Regions from separate parts of the Streptomyces sp. NPDC052036 genome, predicted to be linked through region 4. Evidence: riboswitches for the same ligand, from Rfam matches in the RefSeq annotation. Region 4 holds a riboswitch; each other region holds the start of a gene.

Region 1 (3,974 bases), on a different contig from region 4:
TGCTCTACACCGACGGCGTCATCGAGGCCCGGGACGCCGCCGGCCGCTTCTATCCGCTCGCGGACCGCGCGGCCCAGTGGACCGAGGAGTGCCCCGAGACGCTGCTGCACCGCATCCGTCGCGATCTGCTCTCCCACACCGGCGGGCGCCTGGACGACGACGCCGCGCTCATCGCCCTGCGCCGGACCCCGAGCGTCCATCACGGGCGTCCGCACCCGCGGATCATTCACGCCGACGGCTTCCGTCACCGTCCGCAGAACCAGCCGCAGGGCGGGTGATCCGCACCCTCAGGTGCTGAAGGAGGCGGAGAGACCCGGAGTCCCTGCCGCGGACGACGACGTACGAGAAGACGCCGAGGGAGGGCGGCACCAGGCCGAAGACCAGCCAGCCGGCCTTGGGGGCAGAGCCGCCCATGGGCGTGTGCCCCGACAGCGGCCCCTGGCGCCTTCAGCGTGCCCACGGCATCCGGCGGCGGGCCTCACCCGGAACGGGTGAGCGGGCGCGGTCTGCGTCACTCCGGCAGTCGGCGCATCTCCACGACGTGCAGTCCGAGGGACTGGCAGCGGGCCAGCAGCTCGTACACCTGCGCATCGTCGAGGACGGGGCCGAACAGGAGGGTCTGGCCGGACATGGTGACGTGCTCCAGCTCCGGAAAGGCCTGGGCCAGCGTCTCCGACATCTGCCCGTCGACACGGATCTCATAGCGCATGAGCTGCTCTCTCGCGGATGGCCTGGGGCGGGTGACGTGCGCCTCTCCCCGTGATGGTCCGCCCCGGTGCGTCCCCGCACCTCACCTGGGGCAGGTGAACGGCTCCGCCGTCAGTCCTTCACGGCGATCTTGAACACGATGATCAGCAGACCGATCACCAGGTTGATCGCGGCAGAGACGGCCACCAGGCGCCAGGAGGCCCCGGCATGGCGTGCGGCGGCGGCCGACCAGCCCATCTGCCCCGCCACTGCCACGGAGAGCGACAGCCAGACCGTGCCCCGCAGATCCAGGCCCAGCAGCGGGCTGACGGCGACCGCGGCGGCCGGCGGGACGGCTGCCTTGACGATCGGCCACTCGTCACGGCACACATGCAGGACGGTCGCGCGGTCCAGGCGCGACTGCGCCAGGCGGGCGCCGAACAGCTGGGCGTGCACATGCGCGATCCAGAACACCACGCCGGTGCTGACCAGCAGCAGCACCATTTCGCCCCGCGGCAACGGGCCGTGGGTACCGGCGCCGACCACCACCGAGGCGGCGAGCAGGGAGCCGTAGACACCGCCGGTGTAGTCGGCACGCGCCCGGCGTTCGGCGATGCGCGCCCGGGCGTCGGAGTCGTCCGCCTTGGGCCTGCGTCGCATGGGGGATGACCCTCCTGATCGCTCCACGTCATCGTGCCGCAGCACCGGACTGATCATGCTTAACCAGCCGAATAGCGGAATATCAGAAATATAAGGCGAGAGCGCGCAATCGGGCCCCGATGGACCCGGTGGCGCGAGCGAAGCGCCCTGCCGGCCGGGGCGCTCAGCGCCACCGGGCGGCGCGCGAGCGTCCTCGCGCTCCGTTCCGCCCGGAAAGCGACGACCGGTCGAGGAGCGGATCAGTGAAAAGCGAAGCTCGATGGGAACGCCCAGACGAAAATCACACTTAGGTATCGGACATTTCGCGCTTCAATCTTCACGCCAGGCACACAAGTTGGCTAAGTTGACGGCTAGGCCAAGCGACTCCCTCCGGCGAACCTCGCCGGGTTGCACGGCCTCCGCCGAATCCGATGCACCTCGACCGCAACCGGAACCGGGGACCCAACCGACCACGGGGTGAATCGGCTCAACTGCTCGCCGAGGCAGGGGCCGTAGGGCACACCTTCCGGATCCGTCCGCCCGAACCCGTCAGCTAACCCGGTAGGCGGAGCACGGAAGGAGTACGACCCCATGGCGCCGGAGCGAACCCCGGGCCCAGGAGGCTTCGGCCCCCATGGCATGCGCAGGTTCACCGAGGACGACGGTCCGAGCCGCGACGAGGTCCAGCAGCGGATCCGCAGCCTGTACGACCGGGCGGAGACCGACAGCGGAACCTTCAACGCGACGCGCGCGGTGGCGACGGGGACGCAGAGGCGTGCCAACCCGGTACTCGACAAGGATCGCCGACGCGTCGACCCGGCACTCGAGGACATGGCCCGGCAGTGGTTCGAGGCGGCGCGTCTGAGTCTGGGGCCGACCGTTCCGGCGGCACTGCCGCGCGACAGGATGCCGGACAGCTCGTCCTCGGCCCGGCCCTCGGAACCGGCGAGTATTCCGGTGAGCGACCTCGTCCTCCTTCTCCGCGAGCTGGGCCTGGCCGATCGGCCCGACCGCGAACTCACCGCCGGCCCGGCCGCGCGTCCCGTGGCCGAGCTGACCGCCGCCGTCGCGGAACCGGCCGCGCGCCCCGTCCCGGAGCTGACCGCCGGCCCCGTTGCGGAGCTGACCGCCGGCCCCATGGCCGCGTTGCCCGCTGCCCCGCCGAAGCTGCCGGACACGCCCCAGGTCACGCCCGCCGGGGCCGCCGAGCCCGAGTCGTCCGCCCCGCAGACCGCCAAGGAGCACACCCGGCAGAGGCTCTCCGCGGCCCGTGACCTGCTGGCCCAGCGGTCCGCGCGGCAGGGCACGCCGTCCCCGGCGGTCGAGCCCAGTCCCGCGATGGACGCCTGGCGCTCGACGGAGGGGCAGGACGGCCTCGCGGTCCACGAGGCCTGGCAGTGGCAGCAGCCGTCCGCCCTCGGCATGGACCTCCCGGCCGCCTCGCCCGACGCGGGCCTCTACGCCACCGCCCCCGCGGCTCCCCTCACCCCGGATCCACTGACGTACCCTCAACTGCCCACGGCGGCCGAACCGTTCCTCGCCGCCCCCCAGGCGTTCCCGACCATGGACCCCCTGCCCGCCGCACCCGAACTCCCCGCCCCCGAACCATTCCTGCCCACCCCCGAACCGTTCCTCGCCACCCCGCAGCCGTTCCCCACCGCCGAACCGTTCCCCGCCGCCGAACCGCTGCCCGGCGCCGAGGTCGTATCGGGCGCCGGACTCCCCTTGGGGATCGGCGGGGCGCAGGAGCCGGGGTACGACACGAAGTACGCGAAGGCGGTCGCCTTCGCCCGTGCGCAGATCGGCAGGCCCTGCCTCTGGGGCGCGGCCGGACCCGAGTCGTACGACGCCGCCGGTCTCACACAGGCCGCCTGGAGGGCTGCCGGGGTGACTCTCCCGCGTGCGGCCCGCGACCAGTCGGTGGTCGGCACGGTGGTTCCCCTCATCGACATCCAGCCCGGCGACCTCGTGTTCTTCAATCCGGACGCCGGCCATGTCGGCCTGAGCACCGGCAACGGCATGATGATCCACGCTCCGGGCCCGGGCGCCTTCATCCGCGAGGAGGCGGTCCTCTACGCCGGTGAGGCGGCGATCCACAGCGTGATGCGGCCCGCGTGAGGCCACCCGCGTGACGTGACCCGGGGGCGGGCGTGCTCGGTTCGCCCCCGGCGCCGTCGACGGACCTCAACCGGGCTCGCGGGCGACCGTTCGTCGATCACCGGTGGCGGAGTGTGTCCGAAGGGACGTCCCTGCGGCTGTTCCGACCGTTCCACCTGCGAGTTCGGACCGATCACGCGGCGGCCGTCGGCATTGCGGCAGGCGGTTTCGCGTAGCAGCGTAGGGGATGTGAGAGGCCCGATTGTCGAGCGGATCCACCGCAAGAGGGACCGCAGAGGCTGGCTGAGCGGCGCGCCACCCCCTTGGTGGGTGAAGGTGCTGCCCGTGGTCCTGCTGATCATCGTGGGCATCGTGAGCCTGGTCGCACCCTCGCCGCTGGACATCGGATTCCTTCTGGGAGCCATCCCGCCCCTGGCCGTCCTGTCCTACGGGCCCGCGGCCACCGCCGGGCTCGGCCTTCTCGTCGTAGGACTGCAGCACACCCGCGTCTTCCACCTGGACCGGCCGGGCAGCACGGACCTGCTCACGAT
Region 2 (3,974 bases), on a different contig from region 4:
ATCGGCAACGGGACGTACGCCCTGCTCACCCACCCCGGGCAGCGGTCCCGCCTCCAGACCTCGCTCAGCCGTGGCGAGAGGGACCTCCTGGAGACCGGCGTCGAGGAACTCCTGCGCTACGACGGCCCGGTCGAGCTGGCGACCTGGCGGTTCGCGACCCGGCCGCTCTCCATCGGCGGGCAGGACATCGCCGCGGGTGATCCCGTCCTCGTGGTGCTCGCCGCCGCGGACCGGGATCCTGAGCGGTTCGCCGATCCCGATGTCCTCGACCTCTCCCGCCGTGACAATCAGCACCTCGGCTACGGGCACGGCATCCACTACTGCCTCGGTGCGCCCCTCGCCCGGCTGGAGGGACAGACCGCGCTCGCCACGCTCCTCACCCGACTCCCGGACCTGCGACTCGCGGCGGATTCTGCCGATTTGCGCTGGCGTGGAGGACTCATTATGCGCGGATTGCGCACGCTTCCGGTGGAGTTCACACCGATTCCGAAGGAAGATCACCGCTGTACCGCCGACGCTGCGGACTGAGGTGGCGGACACGCCGACGGTCACGAAAAGGTGACATTTTCTCAACTCCGTAATCTTCACGTGATCTGTGCTGCATTAACTTGTGACAAGTGATCGACTGCGGATACCTTCACGCAGCAACGCGGCGGTACGCCACAGCCGCCGCGTTGGCCCCTGCAGTCGTGTGAAAGGCAACCGCATGCTCTCCGGGAACGGCCGACACCGTCGCCCCCGCCAGGCTCCGGCACTCCTCGTCGCCGCAGGGGTCACCGGCTCAGCGATCGCGATCCCGCTCCTGGCCGCCACCGGTGCGAGCGCGGCCAGCGGTACGACCTGGGACCGCGTCGCGGAGTGCGAGAGCGGTGGTTCCTGGAGCGCCGACCACGGCAACGGCCACTACGGCGGACTCCAGTTGACGCAGGAGGACTGGGACAAGTACGGCGGCCTCGACTACGCCCCCAGTCCCGACCAGGCGAGCCGCTCCCAGCAGATAGCCGTCGCCGAGAAGGTCCTGGACCACCGGGGCGTCTCCGCCTGGGGTACCTGTGGCGTGGTCTCCGGCCTGGGCAAGGACTCGGCCGCCGCGGACGTCGACACGGGGGTGGGCGACCACTCCTCCGGCGGCGGCGCCGTCTTCTTCTCGGACACCGGGGTGGGCTTCGGGCCGTCCGACGCGTCTGACGGATCCCAGTCGTCCACGTCCCACCACTCGTCGGGGGCGTCGGACTCGGCCAAGCCGTCGGACTCGTCGGACTCGCCGTCGACATCGCCTTCGTCGTCTTCTTCTTCCTCCGAGTCGCCGTCGTCCTCCTCGTCTCCGTCTTCCTCCGACTCCCCGTCGTCCTCGCCTTCCTCCTCCTCGCCGTCCTCGACGGCGACGGACGACTCGACCGGGGGCGACGAGAGCGAGAGCGGATCGGACGGCCTTCTCGGCACGCTCTCGGGCACGACGAAGAGCGACGAGTCGGACAAGGTCGGGCAGAGCGGGGCGTCTTCGTCCTCCGGTGCCGGCCGCCACCGCGGCGACAACGCCGACGAGGGCGACGCGGACGGCCGCACCGGCGAGTCGGCCGGCCGTCATGCCTCGCGCGGCTCCGCCGCCGGGCGCGAGACCGTCGACGACTCGTACCTCGTCCGCCTCGGAGACACTCTGTCGGGCATCGCCGACTTCCTTGACCTCAAGGGTGGTTGGCACGCGCTGTACGACGCGAACAAGAAGGAGATCGGCGCCGACCCCAACCGCATCGTGCCCGGTCTGAGTCTTGTGGTGACGTCCGGGCTGTCCGGCGACGGGTCCTGAACCGCCGTCCGAACTGCCGCCTCGACGAGGCCACTTCACGCCCCGCTTCGCGCTGAATGTCCGGTTTGGCGAGAGTGAGACATGAGTCTCATAAGCCTTGATCGTCTTTGAAATTCGGTGCGTCGCCTGCTTACGGTCGTGACCGCTCGCCATAGCGGGCCCCGACGGTCGCAACGCCGAATCCTGCCAGCGGCCGTACGGGAACAGTCGACGCTTCGAGCGCCGTAGGCAGGAGCGGGGGACCCAAGGTAGGTGCCGTGCCCGGGAGTTGACCGGGTGCGGCTAGGGGTGGAGCCGTGCGCCGGGGAGGCGCGCGGCCGGGCAACTCAACCGGCCCGAACCCGACAGCTCACCTCGCAGGCGTCGGTGAGGGGATCGAACCATGCTGTGTTCAGGCAAGGGCAAGCACCGCCGTCCGTCCAAGGCCGTCCGCGCCATCGCGCTCGCCGGTGTCACCGGCGCCGCTGTCGCCGGCCCGCTGATGGCGGCCGGCAGCGCCTCCGCCGCCACCGCCTCCCAGTGGGACGCCGTCGCGCAGTGCGAGTCCGGCGGCAACTGGTCCATCAACACGGGCAACGGCTTCTACGGCGGCCTGCAGTTCACCAACTCGACCTGGGCCGCCTACGGGGGCACCGCCTACGCCCCGCGCGCCGACCAGGCCTCCAAGGGTCAGCAGATAGCCGTCGCCGAGAAGGTCCTCTCGGGCCAGGGCAAGGGTGCCTGGCCGGTCTGCGGCACCGGTCTGACCAGCGCCCCCTACAACGGTGCCGCGGCCTCCACGGGCACCTCCACCGGTTCCACCGGCTCCGGCGACTCCGTGAAGAGCACCACCACCCGCTCGACCGAGCAGCAGGCGGCGGGCCGTTCCGCGCAGCGCCCGGCCCCCCGGACGACCGTCACCACCCCGACCGGCAAGAAGGTCAAGAAGGGCGACGGCGAGTACAAGGTGGTCCAGGGCGACACCCTCAGCGCGATCGCCCAGAAGCACCACGTCCAGGGCGGCTGGGAGAAGCTGTTCCAGCTGAACAAGGACATCGTCGAGAACGCCGACCTCATCTACCCGGGCCAGCAGCTGCACCTGAAGTGACAGCTCTTCGGCGTCCGGCCCGCGGCTTCCCCCCGGCCGCACCCCCCACGGTCGGCGCCGCCTGAGGACCCGCCCCGTCCCCACGGGCCCCCCGCTCCGGTGCGTGCACCCCCGAACGCACCGGAGCGGGGCTTTTTGCCTCGGCGTCCCTCCTTCGTCACCCGCTCTTTGTTCCGCGATGGAACAATGTGTACCGTCACCCTGTCCGCGGGACGGTCGGTCGGCTGGCCGATGCCCCGGGACGGTTAGGCTCTAGTCGCAAGGTGCCCCGCACCCCCAGCGTCACATCCATGAAGGAGATGCTCGTGCCGTCCATCGACGTCGTCGTAGCCCGGGAAATCCTGGACTCCCGAGGCAACCCCACGGTCGAGGTCGAGGTCGGCCTCGACGACGGCAGCACGGGTCGTGCCGCCGTTCCGTCCGGCGCCTCCACCGGCGCCTTCGAGGCCATCGAGCTCCGCGACGGCGACCCCAACCGCTACCAGGGCAAGGGTGTCGAGAAGGCCGTCCTCGCGGTCATCGAGCAGATCGGCCCGGAGCTCGTCGGCTACGACGCCACCGAGCAGCGCCTGATCGATCAGGCGATGTTCGACCTGGACGCCACCGACAACAAGGGCTCCCTCGGCGCCAACGCCATCCTCGGCGTCTCCCTCGCCGTGGCCCACGCCGCCTCCGAGGCCAGCGACCTCCCGCTCTTCCGCTACCTGGGCGGCCCGAACGCGCACCTGCTGCCGGTGCCGATGATGAACATCCTCAACGGCGGCTCGCACGCCGACTCCAACGTGGACATCCAGGAGTTCATGATCGCCCCGATCGGCGCGGAGTCCTTCTCCGAGGCCCTGCGCTGGGGTACCGAGGTCTACCACACCCTCAAGAAGGTGCTGAAGCGCAAGGGCCTGTCCACCGGCCTCGGCGACGAGGGCGGCTTCGCCCCGAACCTCGGCTCCAACCGTGAGGCCCTCGACCTGATCCTCGAGGCCATCAAGGAAGCCGGCTACGCCCCCGGTGAGCAGATCGCCCTCGCCCTCGACGTCGCCGCCTCCGAGTTCTACAAGGAGGGCAAGTACCTCTTCGAGGGCA
Region 3 (3,974 bases), on a different contig from region 4:
TCGTCGAGCGCGCCGATGATCTCCTCCACCGGCACCTCGGGCTGGTCGAAGTGCGTGTAGTAGAGGTCGATGTAGTCGGTGCCCAGGCGGCGCAGGGAGGCGTCCGCCGCGGCCTTGATGTTGGCGGCCCCCAGCCCCTGGTACTCGGGGTGCTGGCTGACCTTGGTCGCAATGATCACGTCGGAGCGGTTGCCGCGCGCCGCGACCCACTTGCCGATGACGGTCTCGGACTCGCCGCCCTTGTTGCCGGGTGCCCACGCCGAGTAGACGTCGGCCGTGTCGACGAAGTTGCCGCCGGCCGCCGCGTAGGCGTCGAGCACGGCGAAGGACTGCGCCTCGTCGGCGGTCCAGCCGAAGACGTTGCCGCCGAGGGAGAGGGGGAAGACCTCGAGGTCCGAGGAGCCGAGCTTGCGAAGGGAAGTCATGTGCTACTTCAGCACTCGATCCGGAAGTCATTATTCCGGTCGGAGGCTGTTCCACATGGGTGAATTCCGGCCTGCCGGGTTCCGGCCGGAAGGACGTGGACACGCCTGACCGGCAGCCCTGACATCGGGGGTTGTCGCCAGGACCGCCGGGGTTCAGGAAGTGGCACGCGCCGGGGAGAAGGGCGCGGACGCGGATGTCAGGGGTTGACGCCCTTGCTCTGCAGCCACGCCATCGGGTCGATCGCGCTGCCGCCGCCCGGGTGGACCTCCAGGTGCAGATGCGGCCCGGTGACGTTGCCGGTCGCGCCCACGCGGCCGATGACGTCGCCCGTGGAGACCTTCTGGCCGACGCTGACGCTGATCGACGACTGGTGGCAGAACCACAGCTCGGTGCCGTCGTCGAGGGTGAGGACCGTGCGGTAGCCGTACGAGCCCGCCCAGCCGGCCTGGGTGACGGTGCCGCTGTGGATGGCCTTGATGAGCGTGCCCGTGGGGGCGGCGAAGTCGAGGCCGGTGTGGTAGCCGGAGGACCACATGGCGCCGGCGTCACCGAAGCGCGAGGTCAGGGTGTACGAGGAGGTCGGCAGCGTGAACTGCTTGGCCAGTTCTGCCAGTCGGGCGGCCTCGGCCTTCTTCTTGACCTCCGCCGCCACCGCCTTCTTGGCGGTGTCCTGGGCCTTGGCCGCCGCTGCGGCAGCCTTCTTCGTGGCGGCGTCCTCGGCGGCCTGTGCGGCCGCCGCGGCGATCCGGTCCTGCTGGGACTCGGCCTGCTGCATGATCCGGCTGCGCAGCGCCTCGCCCGCGTCCTCGGTGCCCGCGGCGGAGTCGGCGGTGCTCACTCCGGCGGCGCTCAGGGCGGTGGCGGAGCCCTCGGGGGCGCTGGTGTCCTCTCCGATGAGCTCCTTGGCCGAGTGGGTGACCGAGGAGAGATCGGGGAGGGATATGGGCACCGGCGGCTTGCCGGTCTGCGCGGTGGCCATGCCGCCCGCGCCGACCGCGGCCATCACGCCAACGCCCAGAACGGTGGAGCTGCGGGCGAGTCCGCCGCCGCGCTGCTTGGTGACGCGGTGCCGACCGCGGACGGGGCGGACGGAATCCTCGGTGGGATTCCACTCCTCCCAGGGGCCCTCGTCGGGGCGGGACGCAAAGCCGATCGTCTGCGTGCCGCTGGGAGCGAACGAGGTGCTCTCGGCAGGCCGGTTGGACGCCACGTGGGCGCACTCCTTTCCTTCCGTTTCGCCTACCGGGTTAGCTGACGGGTTCGGAGCAGGAAGGTCTCCTACGCGCGTATACCAACCGTTTTGACACGGCGATATCCGCTCGATTCACCCCAAGGTGGTGGTTCCCCGGCTCCCTCGCGGGATTCGGCACACGGGCACGGAGCCGCCTCTGATGACGGCTGGGACGACCGCGCTGCGTTATCGAACGTTAATAGACGCCAGGCCTGGATTCCAAGCTCTTCGGACAGATCATTAACGCTTCTGGCCAGGACTTTAACGACAGGAACGGTGGAAAACGGGCGAGTTGACCGCACCCCATCCACCCCATCCGTTCTGACGGTACGTCAGTTGTTATGCGAGAGAGGCCCCCTGCTCACCCACCGTGACAAGGGTCGGACGTTCAGCGGTGTTTGGCCCTTCGACGGGTTCAGGGGTGCCTGGCCCTGCGAGGGGTTCAGGGGTGCTCGGACCGGCGCACGGCGAGCAGCGCCATGTCGTCCGTGGCCTGACCGCCGGTGTGGCGGGCGACGTCCTCCGTGACGGCGGCCAGCACGGCGCCGGGCGTGGGCAGAACCCGGCCGACGAGGCGGCCGACCGGATCGTAGAACTCGCCGCGCACGTCCCGTGCCTCCGAGACGCCGTCTGTGAAGAAGAGCAGCGTCGAACCGGGCGGGAAGTCCCACTTCTCCGCGCGGTCGGGCCCCAGGGCGAGGTCGCCCATGCCGAGCGGCAGCGCCGGCTCGCGGGCCTCCAGTTCGCGCAGGGTGCCGTCCGGGAGCAGAAGCAGGGGGGCGGGGTGCCCCCGGTCGACGATCCGCACGACGCCCTCCTCCCCGTGCGGGATCTCCGCGAGGACCGCGGTGGTGAACTCCTCGTCGGTGTCGGGACCGTCCCGGCGGATGCCCTCGCGCGACAGCGCCCGTTCCAGGCGCTGGGCGACGGCCTCCAGCGTGGCCTCCTGCTCGGCGGCCTCCCGAAAGGCGCCGATCACGACGGCGACCGCGGCCACGGCACCCGTCCCCTTGCCCCGCACGTCCCCGACCACGAGCCGTACACCGTGCGGTGAGTCCTGGACGGCGTACAGGTCGCCGCCGATATAGGCGTCGGCCTGCGCCGCCTCGTACCGGGCGGCGATCCGGAGCCCCCCGATCCGCGCGGGGGGCTCGGGCAGTACGGCGCGCTGGGCGGCCTCGGCGATCCGGCGGGCGGAGGCGAGGCGTGCGTCGTTGCGGCGTACGAGCACATTGATCAGCACGGCGGGTACGGCGGCCGCGGCGGTGGTGACCGCCTCGGTGGCCGCGCCGGACGACCCTGGCACGCCGAGCCCGAGGTGCACGGCCAGGACGGCGGCGAGGGCCGCGGTGCCGGTGACGACGGTGCCGCGCAGCGATTGCAGGGGCGCGGCGACGAGCGGGGCGGCGGTGAAGAGAGGGACGGCCGGGAAGACGGACGGGGTCAGCCGGCCGCAGCAGACACCGAGGCCGATGAGCAGCGCGGGCAGGGCCCGCAGAAACGCCCGCGCGCACGAACTCCGCCGGCTCTCCGCCGAGCCGGGCTCCGGGGGCCGGACGTGCTCGGACCGATCGTGGGGTTGACCGTCGGGCCGATCCTGGGGTTGACCGTCGCGTCGGCCCTCGGGCCGATCGACGGGCCAGGCGTCCGGCCGGTCGGCGGGCCGTTCGCTGTCCTTCGGGGGAGGGTTCACGGCCGGGCCGCCGCTGGTGTCTTCGTGCGGGATGTCGCTCCCCTCGTACGGAGTTCCGGGCCCTGGCCCGCTGTCCTGCTCGTCGCACGGCGCCTCGATCCGCCACGCGCCACCTTGCTGAACCACCCGTCCAGGCTTCCCGCAGGACGGGCGAGGGGCGACCGCTGTGGGCCGACCGGCGTACACACCCTGTGGACGGGGATAGGTGAGGCCCCGGGCGGGAAGGGGGAGGAGTGGGTGAAGAACACAGAAAAAACCGAGGGCCGGAACCCTTTCGGATTCCGGCCCTCGGCCGTCAGTAGCGGGGACAGGATTTGAACCTGCGACCTCTGGGTTATGAGCCCAGCGAGCTACCGAGCTGCTCCACCCCGCGTCGGTGATTCCAGTGTACGCCATGCGCAGGACACGAAGCACACAGGTTTACGTCCGCGGGGCTTCACCAGCGTTTCCGGCCGTCAGCGGCCTTCGTCCGGGGACAGCAGGTGGGCGTTCGGGGCCTTGGCCCGCTCCCCGTACTCGGGCAGCACCACCACATCCGCCCCCTCCGACGTCAGCAGACCGTTGCCGTCCGCCGCCGCCACGAACGTGTCCGGCTCACGCCAGGACGTGACCACCCGCCGCACT
Region 4 (3,974 bases):
TGACCGGGGCCGCGCAGCCAGGACGCGTTGAGGGCGCCGGCGACGGACAACGCCGCCACCGCCGTCATCCCCATCGGGAAGACGGTCGACCACCGCCGTACGTCGTAGCGAGGGCGCGGCCGGCGCAGCTCGGCCGTCGCCAGCACGCAGTAGCAGACGAAGGCGAGGGCGAAGAGGGCGATGGTGACGCTCCGCAGGACATCGGTGTCGTCGATGTTCCAGAGGTAGAGGCCGGAGTGGGCGGCGTGGATCAGCCGCGACCCGGCCACCGCGGAGAGGGCGAGCGCACCGCCCGCCACCCACTGGTCGCCCGCCCCGGCCGTCACCTGCCGTCGGTCGAAGCACCACAGCCCGATCAGGTAGAACACCAGTCCGAACCAGAAGAACACGAGCGCCAGATGGGCGAGCCAGGTCACCCGTACAGCCGCGGCCAGCACCGCCCCGAGCACCGCGATCGCCTCCGCCGCCACACAGCCGAGGAACACCGCCCCGGACATACCGCGCTCCCAGTCCTGTACGACCGGGAGGACCAGGGCCGCCCACAGCACGACGGCCAGCACGAAGAGCGCCTCGGCGAGCTGCTGCCGGCCCAGGAGTGAGAACCGGGTGCCCAGCACGGCGGTGGCCGGGACCACCGCGAGCGCGGCCGGGGAGCCGACCGGCCACTCCAGGCGCGCCCCCAGCAGCCGCAGAGCGATGACGGCGGCCACTCCCAGCCAGGCGACGCCCGCCAGCGCGAGGGCGATACGGGAGAGTAGCTCGTACCCGGTCTGGTGCAGCCCGACCGACAGGATGCCGGTCGCCATCACGGCGGCCCCGGTGGCGGGCGGGCGCTGCGCCCGCCAGGTGCGGAGCGCGGAGGTGCCAGACATGCGCCCGATGCTAGGGACGTGCGCCCGGCTTGCGTGCGGGGCACGCGCGCGTGAAGCCCGAAAACAACCCCACGCGCGCGTGAAGCCCGCAGGCAGCCCCGCGCACCCGGCCGTGCCCGCGCGGCGCACAGCACCCGGCGCCGTAGGACTCAGGCCGGCCGCACCACGCTGTGGATGATCGACGCGCCGCCGTAGTAGACGGACTCCTCGCGGACATAGGCGCCCGGCTTGGGAGCGTGGATCATCATGCCGTTGCCGATGTAGATGCCGACGTGGCTGATGTCGTCGTAGAAGAAGATCAGGTCGCCCGGCCGGGCGTCGGCGAGCGGCACCGTCGTGCCGACGTTCACCTGGTCGTACGTGGTGCGCGGAAGCGTGACCCCGGCGGTCTTCCACGCGGCCTGGGTCAGGCCCGAGCAGTCGTAGGACCCGGGGCCCGTCGCGCCCCACACATACGGCTTGCCGATCTGCGCGCGGGCGAAGGCGAGGACCTTCGCGGCCTGCGTGGCGTTCGAGGAGTCCGTCGCGGCGGACCCCGAGGAGGGGTTCGTGGTGGAGGACCCCGTGGAGCCGGTCGAGGCGCTCGGCGACGACTGCTGGGCTGCCTTCTGCTCGGCCGCCTGCTGCCGGGCCAGCGCATCCGCCTGGCGCTGGGCCTCCTCCTGCTTCTGCTTCTCCAGGGTGGCGAGTCGCGCCTTCTCCTGAGCGTTGAGCTCGGACAGCGTCCGGCGTGCGGCGGAGAGCTTGTCCTGGACGTCCGTCTTGGCCGTCCGCAGGGCCGTCTGCGACTCGGTGAGCGTCCGGAGGCTGTCGGCGGCCTCCCGCCGCTTCTTCATCGTCGCGGCCTGGTCGGTGACGTACTGGTCGACCGCTTCCTTCTGACGGCCGGTGAGCCGGCTCATCAGCTGCGTCTGGTCGAAGTAGTCCTGGGGGTTGTCGGCCAGCAGGAAGGTGGCCGTGTCGGGGGCCGAGGACCCGGTCCGGTACTGCGCGGCGGCGAACGAACCCAGCTGCTCACGCGCGTCGTTGAGCTTCTGTGTGCGCCGGGCGACGTCGTCGAGGAGCCTGTCGACGTGTCTGCGCTGCTCGGTCGATCGCTCCTTGGCCGCGTTGTACTTCTCGGTGGCCGACTCCGCCTGGCGGTAGAGGTCGTCGACCTTCTTCTCGACCTCCTCGATGCCGGGCTTGCCGTCGGCGGAGGGCGCGGCCTGGGCCGTCTGCGAGAGCAGCGCCACGGAGGTCAGGGCCGCCGTCGCGAGGGCGGGGGTGCGTATGCCCGCGAGGCGTGGGCCCGAGGGGCGGGACTTGCGGTGCGGCGCCATGAAAGGCGTCTCCTTCCGTGCACCGCCTACCGGGTTAGCTGTCGGGTTCGGGCGGGTGGTTCGGAAGGTGTGTGCCCTACGGCCGAGTCCCCGAGGACACTCGGCCGATTCACCCCAGGTCGGGTGGGTCCCCGGCTCCGGCCGCCACACGGCGCACCGGACTCGGCGGAGGCCGCACGGCCCGGCGACGTTCGCCGGTGGGGGTCGTGCGGCCCGCCCGCACGCTAGCCAACTGCTGTGGCTCCTGTGAAGGTTGATGCGAGATATGCCCGATACATTTCCGTGATCTCGGCTACGGAGGCATGCGCCGGGCGCGTACCGTGAGCGGGCAGGCCCGTACGGTGACGCGTGCGGCGCCGGTGCGGTCCGGGCGCGGAGTTTCCGGGACGGCGGCCGGTTGTCGGTGGAGCGCCCTAGACTCGGAGAGCGATGAGCAGCCTCTTTGACGACAGCTTCCTGGCGGACCTTCAGGCCGACTCGGCCCCGGAGGAGGAGTCCCCGCCGCCCGAGGACGATCACACTCCGGAGCCGATTCCGGACGATCTGTTCGGCGGGCGCTTCGACGCGCCGCCGGCCCGGGACACCCACTACCGCGACGGCGCGCCCCGCCCGGTCCTCGACCCCCGCGCCCTGGTGGAGGGGCTGAACGAGAACCAGCGCGCGGCGGTCGTGCACGCCGGCTCTCCCCTGCTCATCGTCGCCGGCGCCGGCTCCGGCAAGACCCGGGTGCTCACCCACCGCATCGCCTATCTGCTGGCCGAGCGGGGTGTGCATCCCGGGCAGATCCTCGCGATCACCTTCACCAACAAGGCCGCGGGCGAGATGAAGGAGCGCGTCGAGCAGCTCGTCGGCCCGCGCGCGAACGCGATGTGGGTGATGACCTTCCACAGCGCGTGCGTCCGCATCCTGCGCCGCGAGAGCAAGCGGCTCGGCTTCACGTCCTCCTTCTCGATCTACGACGCCGCCGACAGCAAGCGTCTGATGGCGCTCGTCTGCCGTGACCTGGACCTCGACCCCAAGCGATTCCCGCCCAAGTCGTTCAGCGCCAAGATCTCCAACCTGAAGAACGAGCTGATCGACGAGGAGGACTTCGCCGCGCAGGCCGCCGACGGCTTCGAGAAGACCCTCGCCCAGGCGTACACGCTGTACCAGTCGAGGCTTCGCGAGGCGAACGCCCTCGACTTCGACGATCTGATCATGACGACGGTCAACCTGCTGCGCGCCTTCCCGGACGTCGCCGAGCACTACCGCCGCCGCTTCCGCCACGTCCTCGTCGACGAGTACCAGGACACCAACCACGCCCAGTACGCCCTGGTCCGCGAGCTGGTCGGCACGTCCGAGCACCCTGTGGACGTACCGCCCGGCGGGGACGACCTCCAGCCCGCCGAGCTGTGTGTCGTGGGTGACGCCGACCAGTCGATCTACGCCTTCCGCGGCGCCACCATCCGCAACATCCTCCAGTTCGAGGAGGACTACCCGGACGCCACCACGATCCTCCTGGAGCAGAACTACCGCTCCACGCAGACGATCCTGAGCGCCGCCAACGCGGTCATCGAGCGCAACGAGTCGCGCCGCCCCAAGAACCTGTGGACCAACGCGGGTGCGGGCGCGCGGATCACCGGCTATGTCGCCGACACGGAGCACGACGAGGCGCAGTTCGTCGCCGACGAGATAGACCGCCTCACCGACCGGGGCGAGGCCAAGGCGGGCGACGTCGCCGTCTTCTACCGCACCAACGCACAGTCCCGTGTCTTCGAAGAGGTCTTCATCCGCGTCGGCC

What was found. Region 4 has a riboswitch for cyclic di-AMP ahead of AB0L95_RS29770 (NlpC/P60 family protein). Riboswitches for the same ligand answer to the same signal wherever they lie in the genome.
Region 1: linked by a shared signal. The riboswitch ahead of AB0L95_RS22610 (NlpC/P60 family protein) and the one ahead of AB0L95_RS29770 (NlpC/P60 family protein) in region 4 are both predicted to bind cyclic di-AMP.
Region 2: linked by a shared signal. The riboswitch ahead of AB0L95_RS05975 (transglycosylase family protein) and the one ahead of AB0L95_RS29770 (NlpC/P60 family protein) in region 4 are both predicted to bind cyclic di-AMP.
Region 3: linked by a shared signal. The riboswitch ahead of AB0L95_RS39280 (M23 family metallopeptidase) and the one ahead of AB0L95_RS29770 (NlpC/P60 family protein) in region 4 are both predicted to bind cyclic di-AMP.

The regions. Positions count from the first base shown of each region.
Region 1 is NZ_JBFAWW010000016.1:98,623-102,596, reverse strand. Features, by position in the region: gene AB0L95_RS22625 (PP2C family protein-serine/threonine phosphatase) at 1-278, shown strand, start outside; gene AB0L95_RS22620 (hypothetical protein) at 512-709, opposite strand; gene AB0L95_RS22615 (hypothetical protein) at 820-1,347, opposite strand; cyclic di-AMP (ydaO/yuaA leader) riboswitch at 1,737-1,910, shown strand; gene AB0L95_RS22610 (NlpC/P60 family protein) at 1,918-3,444, shown strand; gene AB0L95_RS22605 (PP2C family protein-serine/threonine phosphatase) at 3,673-3,974, shown strand, end outside.
Region 2 is NZ_JBFAWW010000002.1:431,118-435,091, forward strand. Features, by position in the region: gene AB0L95_RS05965 (cytochrome P450) at 1-528, shown strand, start outside; gene AB0L95_RS05970 (transglycosylase family protein) at 707-1,807, shown strand; cyclic di-AMP (ydaO/yuaA leader) riboswitch at 2,018-2,185, shown strand; gene AB0L95_RS05975 (transglycosylase family protein) at 2,190-2,894, shown strand; gene eno (phosphopyruvate hydratase) at 3,194-3,974, shown strand, end outside.
Region 3 is NZ_JBFAWW010000058.1:15,702-19,675, forward strand. Features, by position in the region: gene AB0L95_RS39275 (aldo/keto reductase) at 1-425, opposite strand, end outside; gene AB0L95_RS39280 (M23 family metallopeptidase) at 623-1,636, opposite strand; cyclic di-AMP (ydaO/yuaA leader) riboswitch at 1,648-1,805, opposite strand; gene AB0L95_RS39285 (PP2C family protein-serine/threonine phosphatase) at 2,100-3,476, opposite strand; tRNA gene AB0L95_RS39290 (tRNA-Met) at 3,650-3,723, opposite strand; gene AB0L95_RS39295 (dihydrofolate reductase family protein) at 3,806-3,974, opposite strand, start outside.
Region 4 is NZ_JBFAWW010000027.1:69,184-73,157, forward strand. Features, by position in the region: gene AB0L95_RS29765 (tellurite resistance/C4-dicarboxylate transporter family protein) at 1-872, opposite strand, end outside; gene AB0L95_RS29770 (NlpC/P60 family protein) at 1,022-2,194, opposite strand; cyclic di-AMP (ydaO/yuaA leader) riboswitch at 2,203-2,372, opposite strand; gene pcrA (DNA helicase PcrA) at 2,624-3,974, shown strand, end outside.